Regions from separate parts of the Gordonia crocea genome, predicted to be linked through region 1. Evidence: riboswitches for the same ligand, from Rfam matches in the RefSeq annotation. Region 1 holds a riboswitch; the other holds the start of a gene.

Region 1 (7,601 bases):
CCTTCTCGCGCAGCGCCCACGGATTCTTGATGAATCCGCCGAGTGCGGCGACGAGGCCGGTGAGCGCGAAGGCGCCCAGGCCGAAGGCGGCCGAGCCGAGGATCATCTTCCGGCGGGGGAGGGTGGAGGTCTCCAGCGCATCGCCGAGGAGCGCCGCGGTCGACTTCTTGTCCGCCTCGGAGGATCCGCCGTCGTGGCGGTCCTGGACCGAGATCTCAGCGGGGATGAACCGCTTGGTGAACTGGACGACGCCGATGCCGATGGACAGGATCGACAAGCCGAAGGTGATGCCCAGCAACGGCGTGTTCAGCGAGTACAGCCAGTAGTCCGGGTGCTCAGGCATCACGAAGCGCCAGTGGTTGAACAGGAAGATCACCAGGCACGCGAGAGCCGAGACGCCGGCCAGGGCGAACCAGAAGGTGACGATGCGCGACGCGCGCTTCTCGGCGCGGGTTCCGGGGACGGGGAAACGCGGCTCGCGGTGCAGGATCTCGACGCCGTCGAGATTCGTCCCGAGTTTGACCAGCTCGGCACGGTCCATCTCGGCGAGCTCTTCGCTGGTCGGAGTGTTCTCCGTAGCACTCATGATCGCGATCCCATCCACATTGCAAAGCCGACGATCGCACCGATGCCGACGATCCACATCACCATGCCCTCGCTGACCGGGCCGAAGCCGCCGAGGCCGAGGCCACCGGGCTGCCGCGACTCCGAGGAGTACTTGATGAAACCGATGATGTCCTTCTTCTCCTGAAGGGACAGCTGGCGATTGCTGAACTTGGGCATGTTCTGCGGCCCGGTCAGCATCGCGGTGTAGATCTCCTGCTCGCTCGGTGCGTCGAGGTTCGGGGCGAACTTGCCCGACGACAGCGCGCCGCCACGGCCGGTGAAGTTGTGGCACGAGGCGCAGTTGAGGCGGAAGAGTTCACTGCCTCGACCGAGGTTGGCGCCGCGCAATTCGCGCTGGGCGACGATCGGGATGCCGTTTTCATCGGTCTTCACGACGCCGTTCTCGCGCACGTAGTACACCTGGGGTCCACCGGAGACGGACTGGATGTACTTGCCGAGCTGCGTGATCTGCGCCTCGGTGAACTTGGCGGGCTTACGCGCGGCCTGTGCCTCGTTGCGCGCCGCGGGCATACGGCCGGAGGACACCTGGAAGTAGACGGCGGCGTCGCCGACACCGATCAACGACGGTCCGCGGTCGGCCACACCCTGCAGGTTGGAGCCGTGACAGCTGATGCACGAGGTGTCGTACAGCTGCTTGCCCGCCTCGATCATCGCCTGCGACTGCGTGGTCGGGTCTGCGACGGCGACCTGGGCGTTGGGTGTCAGGACTGCGGTGATGACGCCGGCCGACGCCAGGCCGGCCAGCAGCAGCAGCGCCCCCGAGGCACGGCGACGCAACTTGCGGCGGGCCTTCGTCGAGCGGGCCGGGGTCGTGGTGACCGTGGCGGTGTCGTCGTTCGCGATATCCGACGTTCGCGGTGGAGATGTACTCATCTGCGACTCTCTACTAAGCGGACTGACCGGGGCTGGAAGTCTGTGTGGGCTAACGGATGAAGTAGATCGTGACGAACAGGGCGATCCACACGATGTCGACGAAGTGCCAGTAGTAGGACACGACGATTGCCGCGGTCGCCTGGGCCGGGGTGAACTTCGACAGCCATGTGCGCACGAGCAGGAAGATGAAGGCGACGAGACCACCGATGACGTGCAGGCCGTGGAAGCCGGTGGCCATGTAGAACACCGAGCCGTAGGCGGTCGACGAGAGCGTCGTGCCGTGCTCGACGAGGTGCACGTACTCGTAGGCCTGACCGGCGACGAAGAAGGCGCCCATCACAAAGGTCAGGATGTACCACCGGCGCAGGCCGAAGACATCGCCGCGCTCGGCGGCGAACACGCCCATCTGGCACGTCACTGACGAGAGGATCAGCACGGTGGTCACTGGGACCGCCAGCCAGAGGTTGAGCTCGGTGGGGGCCATGGGCCACTCACCAGTGGCGTTGTTCGCCCGCGCGACGAAGTACATCGCGAACAAACCGGCGAAGAACATGAGCTCACTGGAAAGCCACACGATTGTGCCGACGCTGACCATGTTGGGGCGGTTCAGCGAGTGCACCCGAGCCGTGATGGCCGTTGACGGGGTACCTGCAGCGCTAGTCACACAAGAAGTATGACGGTTCGTAGTAAAGCGTGACCACCGGGGTCGATAAATTGGTGAAAGAATTTGCGGCGCTGCAGGTAGAAGCAGGTGGGCGGTGGTGTGTCCGGCGTGTCTCGGCCGCGTGTGCGTGTGTCGTCGGTGCCGGGGCGGGGCCTCCCACCCCTCGTTTAGGGTGGACGGGTGAGCAGCAAGCAGTCTGAGTTGAGTTGGCCGTTCGTTCTCGGTCTGGTGAGCGAGAACCAGGACCTCACCTCGGAGCAGGCACGGTGGGCGATGAACGAGATCATGGCCGACGCCGCGACCAGTGCGCAGATCGCCGGGTTCGGCTTGGCCGTGAAGATGAAGGGTGCGGCTCCGGCCGAACTCGACGGGTTGGCCGACGCGATGCTCGCGCATGCGAATCGGGTGGAGACCACGCGCGATGCGGTTGACATCGTCGGTACCGGCGGAGACCGGTCGCACACGGTGAACATCTCGACGATGACGTCGATCGTCGTCGCCGCCGCCGGCGTCCCCGTGGTCAAGCACGGCAACCGGGCCGCCTCCTCCAAGAGCGGTGGTGCCGATGTGCTGGAGGCGCTGGGCGTCACGATCAACCTCGACGGCGAGGGGGTCGCGCGCTGCGTCGACGAGGTGGGGATCGGCTTCTGCTTCGCCCCGGTCTTCCACCCGGCATTCCGGTTCACCGGTCCGCCGCGCAAGGAATTGGGCGTGCCGACGGTGTTCAACGTCTTGGGGCCGCTGACCAACCCGGCCCAACCGCGCGCCGGTTTGATCGGCTGCGCGTTCGCCGACCTGGCGCCGGTATTGGCCCAGACCTTCGCCAACCGGGGGTCGTCGGTGCTGGTGGTGCGAGGCGACGACGGCCTCGACGAGTTCACCACGACGAGTACGTCGACGGTGTGGCAGGTCGTCGGCGGCACCGTGACCAAGCACCGGATCGATCCCGCGGGCGATCTGGGGCTGGCGCGGGTCGAACTCGCGGCGCTACAGGGCGGGGATGCGGCGGCCAATGCCGTGGTGGCCCGAGAACTCTTCGCCGGCCAGCGCGGCCCGGTTCGCGATGCGGTACTGCTCAATTCCGCGGCGGCCCTGGTGGCGGCGCAACAGACCGCGCCGATGAGTCGGGACGAACTGGTGGCGGCACTGGCCTCGGAGGTGTCGCGGGCCGGCGAGGCGATCGATTCCGGCGCCGCGGCCGATGTCCTCGAGCGGTGGGCGCGCCTGAGCGGCGAACTGGGCTAGCGCCGCCGCCGCACCGCTACTCGCCGACGGAGAACCCGGCTTCGGTCTCCCTGCTGGCGTAACTGCGGAAGGCGATGTGGGTCGTCGAGGCGGTGACGCCCTGCAGCCGGTTAATCCGGCCGGTGACGACCTCGGCAATGGCCTCGTGATCGCGCACCTTGATCTTCGCGATGAGATCGATGTCGCCGGCGCACGAGTAAACCTCGGTGACCCCGTCGATATCGGCAACGGCCTGGGCGGTCTCCGGAATCGAGTGGACGTCGGCGCTGATCATCACGAATGCAGTGAGCATGGCTACAGCGTAGTCACGAGTCCCGGGCCGAGCGGGCCGTCGCAGCCCATCCGGTCCACCCGCACGCACTGTGGCGGGGGAGTGCGAAGCCGTCGGTGGTGTCGACGATGCGGGCGTCGGCGGCGGTCGCCCACCGGTAGACGAGCGCGGCCTCTTCGGGGGCCGCCCCCCGCAGCGGGCCGTCGGTGGGCCGGACGGTTTGCGCACCGGCGAGCACGGCGTCGACGACGGGCATCGGCGGCGCCCCCGGTCGGGAGGTTCCGGCGCCGGCGAGGCGGCCGTGCCGGACGACGGCGAAACGCCACCCGCCATCGGTCGCGGGTCGTGCGACGACGAGTTGGCCGACCGCGCAGAGGGCCCGAAGTCGATGGGTCGCGCTGATCGCACTGATCGTGTCGGCGAGTTGGTCCCGACGCCGGGCCGCGGTCTCGAAGTGCTCGGCGGCGGCGGCGGACCTGACGGCGACCGCCATGGTGCGCAACGCCTCGTCGGATCGTCCGGCGGCCAACTCGAGTGCGTTGCGCACCCGGCTCAGGTAGTCGGCCACCGGCTCGGGTGTGGGCGTCGCCGCGGCGCAGTCCCCGACGCCGTTGCGCGGCGGACACCAGTGGTAGTCGGCGCGGGCGCCAAGCCGGGTGGTGCAGGAGCGCAACCCGGTTGCGCGGGTCAGCGCCTCGGCGACGGTCGCGGCGGTGGCGCGCCGCGGGATGGGGCCGATCGACATCGGCTCGCCGAGTCCGACCGGTTCGGCGGGCGGTTCGCGCCGCACGGTGAACCGCGGGAACCGCTCGTCGGTCAGGCAGACCCACCAACCACGGCGCGGCTGTGTCGACCGTCGGTTGTAGGCGGGGTTGTGCGCGGCCAGGAGTCGTAGTTCGCGGACGCCGGCTTCGAGGTCGTGGGCGCAGACGACGTGGTCCACCCGGGTCGCCAACGCGACCATCTCGGCGATCCGGGGCCGCGAGTCACCGGAGAAGTAGGACTGCACGCGACGGCGCAGGTCGACCGCGGTGCCGATGTAGAGCACCTCCTGCGCGGGCCCCCGGAAGAGGTAGACGCCGGGTGCGCGGGGGACGCCGGCGGCGAGCCCGGCCTTGGCGCGTTGGGCGGGAGTGGCACGCGGCAGGTAGGCGAGTAGTTCGGCGAAGGTGGTGACGCCGCGGTTGCCGATCCGCTCCAGCAGCCCGTGCAGCACGTCGACCGTCGCCCGCGCGTCATCGAGGGCGCGGTGGGTGGGGGTCGTGGTGGTGGCGAACAGATCGGCCAGGGCGGACAACCGCACCGACGGGGCCTCGTCGCGGGACAACACGCGGCGGGCCAGGGCCACGGTGCACAGCGTTGCGGGGAAGTGGAAGTCGATGCCGCAGCGGCGCGCCGACGCCGACAGGAAGCCGAGGTCGAAGCGCGAGTTGTGCGCCACCAGGACACTTCCGCGGGCAAACTCCATGAACGACAGGAGGACCTCGCCGATCGGCGGCGCACCCGCGACCATCGACGCGCTGATGCCGGTGAGGCCGACGATCTCCGCCGGAATCGGGCGCTCCGGGTCGACGAGGGTCGCGAACTCTGCCACCACCTCGCCGCCGCGGACCTTGACCGCGCCGATCTCGGTGATCGCGTCGCGGTCGGCGCTGCCACCGGTGGTCTCCAAATCGACGACGACAAACGTCGTGCCGGCCAGCGATTGCTCGACGCCGCCGACGACGCACGCGGCCATCTCGGCGAGCTGCGCCGACGAGGGGGCACGGCGGTGTGTGCCGGCCGGCACGGCGCGGCCGGGCGGGCGGGGTCCGCGGGGGAGTCCGACGTCGGGCAACCCGGAGTCGGCCAGGGTGAGTTGATCGGTATCCGCGGGGTCCATGACTCGCATGGGGCGAACATTAGTTCGAGCCCCCGACATTCTCGGCGACCGTCGTCGGTCTCGATCCGATGTCAGAGGTCCTCGATAGCGTCCGGGGTCAGAGGTCGCGTCCGGGTCGGAGCCCGGGTGAATGGGCCTTGAACCGAGAGTGAACAGTCAAATGAGACGGAGATCACATGAAAATCGATTGCGAGAGCTGTCCGGGGCGCCCGACGGCCTGCGGCGGTTGCATGATGAACGTGTTGGTGTGTGCAGATTCAAGCTCGTACGCAGGAGAAACACCGGAAGCACCCAGCATTGCCGAGCAGCGTGCCGACCTCCTGGTGGCCATCGCGAACCTCCGGGGGGCGATGCTCGTCACACCTGCTGAGGCGAAGGCGGCCATCGGCCGGATAAGTCCACGTCAGGGGCAGTCTTCGCGCGGATTTCTCAAGCTGGTCGAGGCCGGGTAAAGTGAACCGCTGACTCGACGCCTGGAATTGGTGTTGGCGAAACGTTGGACATTCGTCAAACGGTTTCGTAACCTTTTCGAGACATTGCGGAACGTCACGCTCCAACAGGAGTGGTCCGCGAGAGTCAACCGCTTAATCGCCCCGCGAGGGGCGAGCCGGGGACCCAACCAGGGCCGCAAGGTCTTGACCGGGGTGAATCGCCGCGCCTGATGCAGCTCGTCAGGCAACGCGTAGGGCATCTTCCAGCCCGAACCCGACAGCTAACCCGGCAGGCGCAGGGAGACATAAAGGAGAATCATCTCGTGGCCAAACACCGTTTGGAGCAGACCAGCCGCAGCAGCGCGGTCGCGAAGGGCGCGGTCATCACCGGCGCCATCGCCATGGGGTCGATCGCCGCAGGCCAAGCCGCAGCGTCCCCCGTCGCCGTGCCGCACTTGGGCAGCATCGAGCTCGGCGCGCTCGGCGACCACCTCAACCAGCAGAAGCACCCCGCCAAGAACTTGAAGGTGAAGAAGGCGCCCGCCAAGACGCAGCAGGCCAAGGCGGCCCAGGGCGCCCAGGTCGCCGTGCCGAACGTCGGCACCTTCTCGATCCCGGGGATCGCGCAGAACCAGATTCCCAAGGAGTTCCAGCCCAAGGCCGGGCAGTCGAACCCGTTCGAGCGCACCACCGTTGCTGACAAGGCCGTTCTCAACGCCAAGAGCAAGATCGGCTCGCCGTACTCCTACGGGTCGGCCGGTCCGAACGCCTTCGATTGCTCGGGCCTGGTGTTCTGGTCCTACAAGAACGCCGGCAAGACCATCCCGCGTGACAGCTACGGCCAGATGAGCGGCGGCAAGGCGGTGGCCTACAAGGACGCCAAGCCTGGCGACGTTCTGATCTTCAACGGCGGCAGCCACTCCGGTATCTACGTCGGCAACGGCGAGTTCGTCCACAGCCAGACCTACGGCGTGCCGGTCAACAAGCAGAAGGTCAAGACCTGGGCGCTCACGGCCGTCCGCCGCTACTGAGCGCGGTTCGAGCTGTTGAGGTGGGCGGGCTTCCGGTTATGACTCGGGTGTCCGCCTGCTCTCGTCTCTTGGAGTCGGAAGAAGTATGAGTCTCATGAGTTCTGCTAGCTGGGCGCGACGCCACGGAGCGGCCGCGGCCGTCGCGCTGGTGGTTTCCTCGATCGGATTGTCCCTGCTCCCGACGACGACGGCGTCAGCCGTTCCGTCGCGCAATGCCGGTCAGCTGGTCGCCGACTACAAGAAGCTGAACGTCGAGGCGGAGAAGTCCGCCGAGGCCATGCACAACGCCACGATCGAGTACAACAAGCAGCGCGCAGTCGTGGCACGCTCACGCAAGGCGGCCGCCACCGCGCAGAAGCAGTTGGACTCCACGCAGGCGCGTCAGCAGTACCTGCAGGGCCGGGTCAACGGCATCTTGCGGGCCAGCTACCGCGGTGCCCGGATCAACCGCCTGTACGCGCTCCTGGTCAGCGACTCGCCCCAGCAGATGCTGGACCAGATGTCGGCGCTCGACGTCATCTCGCACGACGCGACGCGGAACCTGAAGGACCTCGGGCGGGTCCGTGCGGCCGCGGTG
Region 2 (7,601 bases), on a different contig from region 1:
GCGGCCGCAGCGCCAGGGCGTCGGCCTCGCTGCTGCGCAGGACCGCGGCCATGACGGCCGGATCGTCGCAGCGCACGAACGCGGTGGCCACCCCGACGCGCAGGGTTCCGTGCCGCCGGGCGACGTCCTCGACCAGGTAGGTCAACGACTGGGGGACCGGGGTCCTCGAATGGTTGGTGAACAGCGCGACCAGCTCGGCGCCGGTGCGGCCCGCGTCGAGGGCGCGGCGCACGCTGTGCTCGGTGACCCGGTACACCGACGCGGCGCCGGCCGATTCGAGATCGGCGACCAGCGCCACCTCGGCGGCGAGTTCGGGCGTCATGGTGCCGGGGACCATCAGGGTGAGGTCGGCCTGGGCGAGGAAGTGGTCCACGGGCTCCGGCAGGGCCGCGTCCATCGCCGCCACGAGCTCCTCGTCGGCCGGGCCGGACAACACCAGACGACCGATCTCGGTGAGGGCGCCGTGGGCGACCAGCCCCACCTCCGTCGCCTCGCGCAGGGTTTGGGCCACCGCGTGGCGGGTCAGCCGTCGGCGCATCCGGGGGCGCAACCACAGCAGGTGCGACACGAGGTCGTCGACGGTCGGCGCCACCCCCGCCCCGGCGACGTCCAGGACGTCGAGGACCAACCGCCGTTCCCGTCGGGCGGTCAGGTCGCCGACGCGGCCGCGCGCACCGATCACCGCGCCATCGACATCGCGTTCCCCGATCAACCACGGCCGCCGGTCCAGGCCCAGCCACGCGGTCGCCAGTCCCGCCCAGCGCCGCGCCGGGGAGTGGTGGGTCCAGGAATCCGCGGCGATGGTCGGGGCCCAGACGCGTTCGCCGTCGTAGCGGACCGGCTCCGGATCGGGGAAGCCGACGTCGAGGAGGTGGTGGGCGCCCAACAACTCGATGATCAGCCCGACCCGTTGTGCGCCCAGCCCGGTGTCCTTGGCGATCCGGCGCAGTTCGCGGATGCCGATGCCGCCGGAGCTGAGTTCGGGGGCCGGGAGGCGTCCCAGGCTGGTCAGCACATCGTCGGCCTCGCGCAACAGTTCCACGGCGGCGCCGGCGGCGGTGGCGGTCAGGTCGGTACGCCCGGTCGCCGATGTCGGCGCGGAGTCGGGCAGGGCCGGCGGGCGCAGGTTGTCGACGCGCAGCGGCGGCTCGGCGCGCAGCATTTGTGCGACGGTGGGTTCGATCTCGACCGTCTGCGGGTCGACGAGGGAGATGAGCCCGGCCGCCAGGAGGGTTGGGACCGGCCGGGTCGGATCGGCACCCGGACCCGCGTCGTTGGTCGTCCCGACGCTGGGGCCGGTGACCAGTTTGGTCAGCACGTCGCGCGCCGGGTCGTCGAGTCCGTCGAGCCGCTCGCGCCACTGTTCCGGCGTCCGGGTCGCGACGTCGGTGGCGACATGGCGGGTCCGCCACGGCAGCGCCGCCGCCGTGTGCCCGGCGATGTGCAGCCCGGCCTCGTCGCGCCACACCAACGCGCGGTCGACGAGGGTGGCCAGGTGGGCGTTGATCTGGGTCGCCGTGGCGCGGCCCTTCAACGCGCTGCGAATCGTCGCTTCGCTCACCGCGCGCCGGGCCTGCTTGCCGTGGGATCCGGCGCTCTGGCCCAACAGCACTTCGAGGATGGCCACGTGCAGCAGGTCGAGTTCCTCGCCGGCGCGGTTGATCGATCCCGACGACAAGGCGCGCTGGCCAAGGACGTTCACCCCGCCGGGCGGCGGGGACGCGAGATCGGGGCGTGCGACGAGTAGCGCGACGAGCTCCTCGTCGGATCGTTGCGCCAACGCGCGCGCCAATCCGCTCGGCTGGTCGTTGGCGCTCACCCCGACGAGTCTATGTGCCCGGGTTCACCGCTCGGCCGGGGCGGGCACATGGCACAATGACCGATGTGAGCGAGAACGAGATTGTCGAGGACGTCAAGAAGGACGTCGAGCAGGTCGTCGGGGAGTCCAAGCGCAAGTACGTGGACAACGGCTGGCCCTTCCCGGACGGCGACCACGCAGTGTCCGAGTTCGCCGCCGATCTGGCCGGTGCGCTGTCGCCCTTCGGTGCCACGCAGTTCCCGCTGCCGCAGGACGAGCTTCTCTACATCAACCCGCGGACGATCATCAACACCTGAGCAATTCCCGGCCGCGACGGCCGGTATCGACAGACAACAGCGCCCCGCACGTGATCGTGCGGGGCGCTGTTGTGTTGAGCTGTGCAGCCCTGTGCGTCAGTTGACGCCGGGGAGCTGGCCCTTGTGCTGGTTGTAGAAGTCAACCTGGCCCTTGTCCAGCTTGTAGCCGCTGGCCTTCGCCGCCTCCCAGATGTTGGAGACGGTCGGGTCCAGCTGGCCCTTGTCCTTGCGGGCCTTGACCACGCTGTCGACCTGGTCGCGGACCTCGTCGCTGTTCTTGGCCTTGGGGGCGGTCTTCAGCGAGGATGCCGGCGCGGTCTTGTTCTTCTTGGTCTTCAGGTTCGGCGACTTGCCGGGATCGCGCTGCGTCGGCCCGGAGAGGACCGTGCCGCAGGTCGGCCAGGCACCCTTGCCCTGGCTCGCGAGAACGCGCTCGGCGATCGCGATCTGCTGCTCCTTGGTGGCCCGGTCCGCGGTGGGCGCGTACTGGGTGCCGCCGTTGGCGGCCCAGGTGCCCGGCGAGAACTGCAGGCCGCCGTGGTAGCCGTTGCCGGTGTTGATGGCCCAGTTGCCACCCGACTCGCAGGCCGCGACGCGGTCCCACTCGGAGTCGGTCGCCGCGTGGGCGGTCGCGCCCGAGGCGAGGGCGGCGCCGCCGCCGATGACGGCGGAGGTCAGGGCCACCTTGGCGATGGTCTTGGAAGTGGTGCTGGTCGTCTGCTTACGGTGACGTCCGGACATAGTGAATTTTCCTCTCTCCACGCGCCTACGAAGTCAGCTGTCGGGTTCGAGCGAGAGGTTGCCCGGCCGCGGTGATACGGGTATCGGTGCGGCTACACCCCGAGGATTCCGGCCGACGGTATCGGCTGAAACCCGTTCTCACGGGAGAGGTTGGGTCCCCCGTCCTCATTCCTGAATTCTGTTGTTCGGGCGGCGCGGCTGGTGGAATGAGGTTCGGCGCGACCAGCTGCGTCGGTACTGCATCGGCTCTCGGGTGAGAACCTCCGACGAGACTACCGGGCAGATCGGCACGCTTCCTATTTGACGCAGAATTGGGTTTTTCCCCGGTGATCGGGTGCGTTCGGGGCAGTCTCGGGGTTCTCGCAGTTCAAGCACTGAATCCCAGTTCGTGTCCTTCTCGTTATCGATCCGTAATGTGACCAAGGTCACAGTCAAGACGTGGTGCCGGTCACGGCCCCCTCGGCGGCAGGATCGATGGTCAGGCGCCGGAAGGTGCTGGCGTGAAAGACCAGCGGGTCCACGTCGGGGTTGGCCGACAACGACCGGATCCGCAGCAGGACCACGGTGTGGTCGCCACCGGCGTATTCGGCGTGTAATTCACATAAAAGGTGGGCCGCCGCGCCCGCGACGAACAGCGCCCCACCATCGGTGCACAGGAGGTCCACCCCGTCGAAACGCTGCGGTGCCGGGCCGGCGAGCTGTCGGCACAGCTCGGACTGGTCGTGGGCGAAGACGCTGACCCCGATCACCTGGCGCGAGCGCAGCCGCGGCCACGTCGTCGACGTGTTCTGCACGCACACCGAGACCAGCGGCGGGTCCAGCGACACCGTCGAGAACGAGCTGGCGGCCATGCCGACGAAGGCCTCGCCGTTCTCGTGCGCGCAGACCGCGACGACCCCCGACGGAAAGCAGCTGAAGGCCCGGCGCAGGGCGTCGGGCGACTCCGCCGGTGCCAAATCGGGGGCGCGCCCGCTCATCGGGTCCGGCCGGCGGCCACCGTCGCACCGATCGCCAGCACCAGGCCGACGGGGGTGCACATGGCGACGAGGTAGACCGGCAGCGGTGCGGTGTGTCCGGACCACACGACCGGCACCAGATAGAGGATGCCCACCGACACGAGGCCGGCGAGGAACAGGGTCACGCCGAGCGTGAACAGAACCCGTGTCGAACGCTTCTTTGTTCCGGTGGCCATGCTGTCCACGCTAGTACCCACGCGCTATCATGGTCACCAAGGCTGCGTCTTGCTCGGCATTCAATGTCAGCAGGGCGCTTTTTCCGTGGCGTGCCAGACAGTGAGGTCGGGCGCGTCGACCAAGGTGAAGGTGAGCGCGGTGCCGACCGGCAAAGTGAAGTGGTACGACCCGGCCAAGGGTTTCGGATTCCTCTCGCAGGAAGGCGGGGAGGACGTCTACGTCCGCGCCTCGGCACTCCCCGACGGGGTCGAGTCCCTCAAACCCGGACAGCGGGTGGAGTTCGGCATGGCCGCCGGGCGCCGCGGACCGCAGGCGCTGTCAGTGACCGTTCTCGACCCGGCACCCAGTGTCGCGAAGAACACGCGGGAAGCGGCGCGCGAGGAGACCAAGCGACACACCCCCGACGAACTGCACGGGATGGTCGCCGACCTGATCACGCTGCTCGAGGGCACGGTGCAGCCGGCCCTGCGGCAGGGGCGCTACCCCGACCGCAAAATGGCGCAGCGCATCTCCGAGGTCGTCCGCGCGGTCGCGCGCGAACTCGACCGCTGAGTCCGCGCTGAGCCCGCCCGGCGTCAGCGCCGGGCGAACTCGCCGTCGGTGGCCATGCGCTCCTGGGGACGCTTGCCCGCCGCGGCCTTCCGATATGCGTCGAGAAGGGCCTGTTCGCCGGTCGGTGTCGTGTCGATGGCGAAGAAGCCGCGCCGGACCAACTCTTCGTCAGTATCCCCGGCGAGCAGTTTGGCGGGCAGGCTGATCTCGACGTTGATCAGGACGCGCTCGCGGGTCGAGGGCAGGTACAGCGGTGTGGTCCCGGCGCCCCCGGTCAAGGTCTGCAGGACCAGTTCCGAGCCCTTGGGCGTCAGATACTGCGCGACGATCGACCACGGGTCGCCCGACACGTCTTCGGAGAGCCGCACACGCAGGGTTGCGCCGACCGGAACGGGGAAGTGCGAGTAGCGCGTCGCGTCGATCTTGCGGAAATCGCCGTCGCAGTTGTTCATCTCGTAGTCGCACAACACGGTCGGGTGGATCGTGGCCGAGTCGGCGCCGACCGACAGGATCGCCTGCGGCCGCTCGTCGACGTGGGTGCGCGAGCCCCAGAACGCGGCCGCACCGACGATCACCGCCGCGTACAGCAGGGCCGAGACGGCGAGGATGGCGAGGGTCTTCTTCTCCGAGGCGGACAGATTCACGGGTTCTCCCGGGGGTGGCGGCGGTCGTCGTACGGCCGGGTCGGGTAGGCGCGGGTCGGGGCCGCGGTCGGTCCCGGGGGTTGGGCCCGCCGTGTCCTCGTCGGCCGGTGCAGCACCGTGGTCTGGGCGTCGACCGGTGTGGCGTCGACCGGTGTGGGAGCCGGCGGGCCGGGGCGGCGGAGGACCTCGGTCGGCATGGTCGGGGGCGCGACGTCGGGCCGGTGCCCGCCACCGATGCCGGGTACCAGCGTACGGCCGCGCAGGGTCAGCACCGTCTGCGCGAGGCCGAGCGCGAGTAGGACCGCTGCGACACCGAAGCCGATCGAGAAGGTGGATCGCGCCAGCAGCACCCCGGTGGTCGCCCCGAACACCCAGCCGAGTTGCAGCACCGTCTCCGACCGGCCGAACGCCGAGGCGCGCGACGCCTCCGGCAGGTCGGATTGGATCGAGGAGTCCAGGCACACCTTGCCGATCGCCGAACCCGCCGAGGCGATGAGTGCGGTGACCGATGCGGTGACGAGGGTGATGGCCGAGCCGTCCACCAGCAGCGGCAGGATCGCGGTGACCGTGGCGACGGTGAAGCAGGCGGCCACCACCCAGGCGATGATCCCGGCCGGATTCGACAGCTGCAGCCGGGTGCCGACCCCGTTGCCGAGGAAGTTGCCGACACCGGCGGCGGCACCGACGACGCCGAGCATCGCCATCTGCATCAAGCCGTCCAGATGATCCTGGTTGCGGGCGTAGAACGCGACGAAGAGGGTGAGGAATCCGGTGAGGATGCGGATGGTGGCATTGCCCCACAGCCCGGTGACCACCTTGCGCCCGAGGGGCTGGCGGATCGTCTGGGAGATGACCCGGCCGGCGCGGCGGGCGCGCTCGCGCGCCGAGACCGGGTCGCGGTCCGCGTCGGGTCGGTCGCGATAGGTCAGGGTCGTGGGGATCTCGCCCGCGGTCACCTCGACCCAGGACGGGATCTTCATGCAGTAGTAGGCGCCGAAGCAGGCGATGACGATCAGCCACAGCAGCGCACCCGGCCAGTGCATCGGCAACAGGGTGCCCAACATCATCTCCGCGGCGGCGGCCACCGCGCCGCCGACGATGGTGCCGCCGATGAGCGCGAAGATCGTCAGCCGGGAGTTGACGCGCACCAGGTCGATGCTCGGCGGCACGACGCGGGGGGTCACCGCCGACTTGAGGACGCCGAACGACTTGGACAGCACCATGAGCCCCAGCGCGCACGGATACAAGATCCACGGGTCGTATTCGAGCTGTTGGCCCACCGAGTCCCACTGGTAGTTGGTGACGATGAGCACCGCCAAGACGGCGCGGGCGACGAAGGTGCCGGCCATGGCCATCCGCCGGCCGTGTTGCAACCGGTCCAGGGCCGGTCCGATCAGCGGGGCGATAAGGGCGAACGGCGCGATGGTCAGCAGCAGGTAGAGCCCCACTTTGCCCTCGGACCCGCTGGCCGCGGCGAAGAACAGGGTGTTGGCCAGTGCGATGGCCATGGCAGCGTCCACGGCGGCGTTCGCGACGACTGGCACGGTCAGGGCGGTCAACCCCGAGCGGTCGGCGCCGTCGGCCGTCGCGGCCCGCGTGATCGTGTCGATCCCCTTGTTGGTCAGGCGCCGACTGCGCTGAGCCGCGCGTCGCCCGAACGAGGGCTTCGTTGTCGTCGGCGGTGGCATCGCCGACGTCGGTTCGGCCGGGGTGGGAGTCGGGCCGAGGGGTGGCAGGTGCGGGTTTTGGGTCGCCCGGTCCTGGGACAGATAGGCGGTTTCGACGTCGGGTGGGATACCCGGACCCGCGTCGGGCACCGGATAGCTGCTCGCGCCGGGGTGGGCGCGGCCGGACCGCGGGTGCTTGCCAAGACTCACGCCCACAATTCTTCCCTATCGGCCCGACGCGGGGTGGGCGTGCCACGCGGGGTAGTGGTGAGGCACACTGGACGGGTGAGTCTTACAGCCCAAATTGACTTGCTCCGCGACGCCGTCGACCTGGCTCGGGATGCCATCGTCGCCGACGGCGGTGTTCCCGGCGATTATGTCGAGGTCGTCGTCGAGGATGACAACTCTGCCGCGCACTACTTCACCGCCGACCTGCCCGGCTATCGCGGGTGGCGCTGGTGCGCCGTCGTCGCGGTGGCCGGTGACGAGGACAAGGCGACCGTCAGCGAGGTCGTCCTGCTGCCCGGCGACGGTGCGCTGCTCGCCCCGGAGTGGGTGCCGTGGACCGAGCGCATCGCCGCCGGCGACCTCACCCCCGGCGACCAACTGGCTGCCGAGCCGGACGACCCGCGCCTGGTGCCCAACCAGGTCGACAGTGGCGATGCCGCCGCGGTCGACGGCGAACTCGG

What was found. A riboswitch is a leader RNA that binds a small molecule or an ion and turns the genes downstream of it on or off. The one in region 1 is predicted to bind cyclic di-AMP.
Region 2: it holds a riboswitch for cyclic di-AMP, as region 1 does, so the genes downstream of both, nbrcactino_RS04720 (transglycosylase family protein) here and nbrcactino_RS13225 (C40 family peptidase) in region 1, are expected to answer to the same signal.

Annotation. Positions count from the first base shown of each region.
Region 1 is NZ_BJOU01000002.1:316,556-324,156, forward strand. Features, by position in the region: gene qcrA (cytochrome bc1 complex Rieske iron-sulfur subunit) at 1-586, opposite strand, end outside; gene qcrC (cytochrome bc1 complex diheme cytochrome c subunit) at 583-1,500, opposite strand; gene ctaE (aa3-type cytochrome oxidase subunit III) at 1,550-2,164, opposite strand; gene trpD (anthranilate phosphoribosyltransferase) at 2,345-3,409, shown strand; gene nbrcactino_RS13215 (Lrp/AsnC family transcriptional regulator) at 3,426-3,701, opposite strand; gene nbrcactino_RS13220 (DEDD exonuclease domain-containing protein) at 3,715-5,571, opposite strand; cyclic di-AMP (ydaO/yuaA leader) riboswitch at 6,134-6,303, shown strand; gene nbrcactino_RS13225 (C40 family peptidase) at 6,317-7,024, shown strand; partial or broken gene nbrcactino_RS13230 (coiled-coil domain-containing protein) at 7,119-7,601, shown strand, end outside.
Region 2 is NZ_BJOU01000001.1:979,214-986,814, forward strand. Features, by position in the region: gene nbrcactino_RS04710 (helicase-associated domain-containing protein) at 1-1,819, opposite strand, end outside; gene nbrcactino_RS04715 (hypothetical protein) at 1,900-2,115, shown strand; gene nbrcactino_RS04720 (transglycosylase family protein) at 2,212-2,856, opposite strand; cyclic di-AMP (ydaO/yuaA leader) riboswitch at 2,863-3,058, opposite strand; gene nbrcactino_RS04725 (flavin reductase family protein) at 3,288-3,833, opposite strand; gene nbrcactino_RS04730 (hypothetical protein) at 3,830-4,048, opposite strand; gene nbrcactino_RS18415 (cold-shock protein) at 4,188-4,601, shown strand; gene nbrcactino_RS04740 (DUF2771 family protein) at 4,625-5,245, opposite strand; gene nbrcactino_RS04745 (MFS transporter) at 5,242-7,122, opposite strand; gene nbrcactino_RS04750 (DUF3027 domain-containing protein) at 7,198-7,601, shown strand, end outside.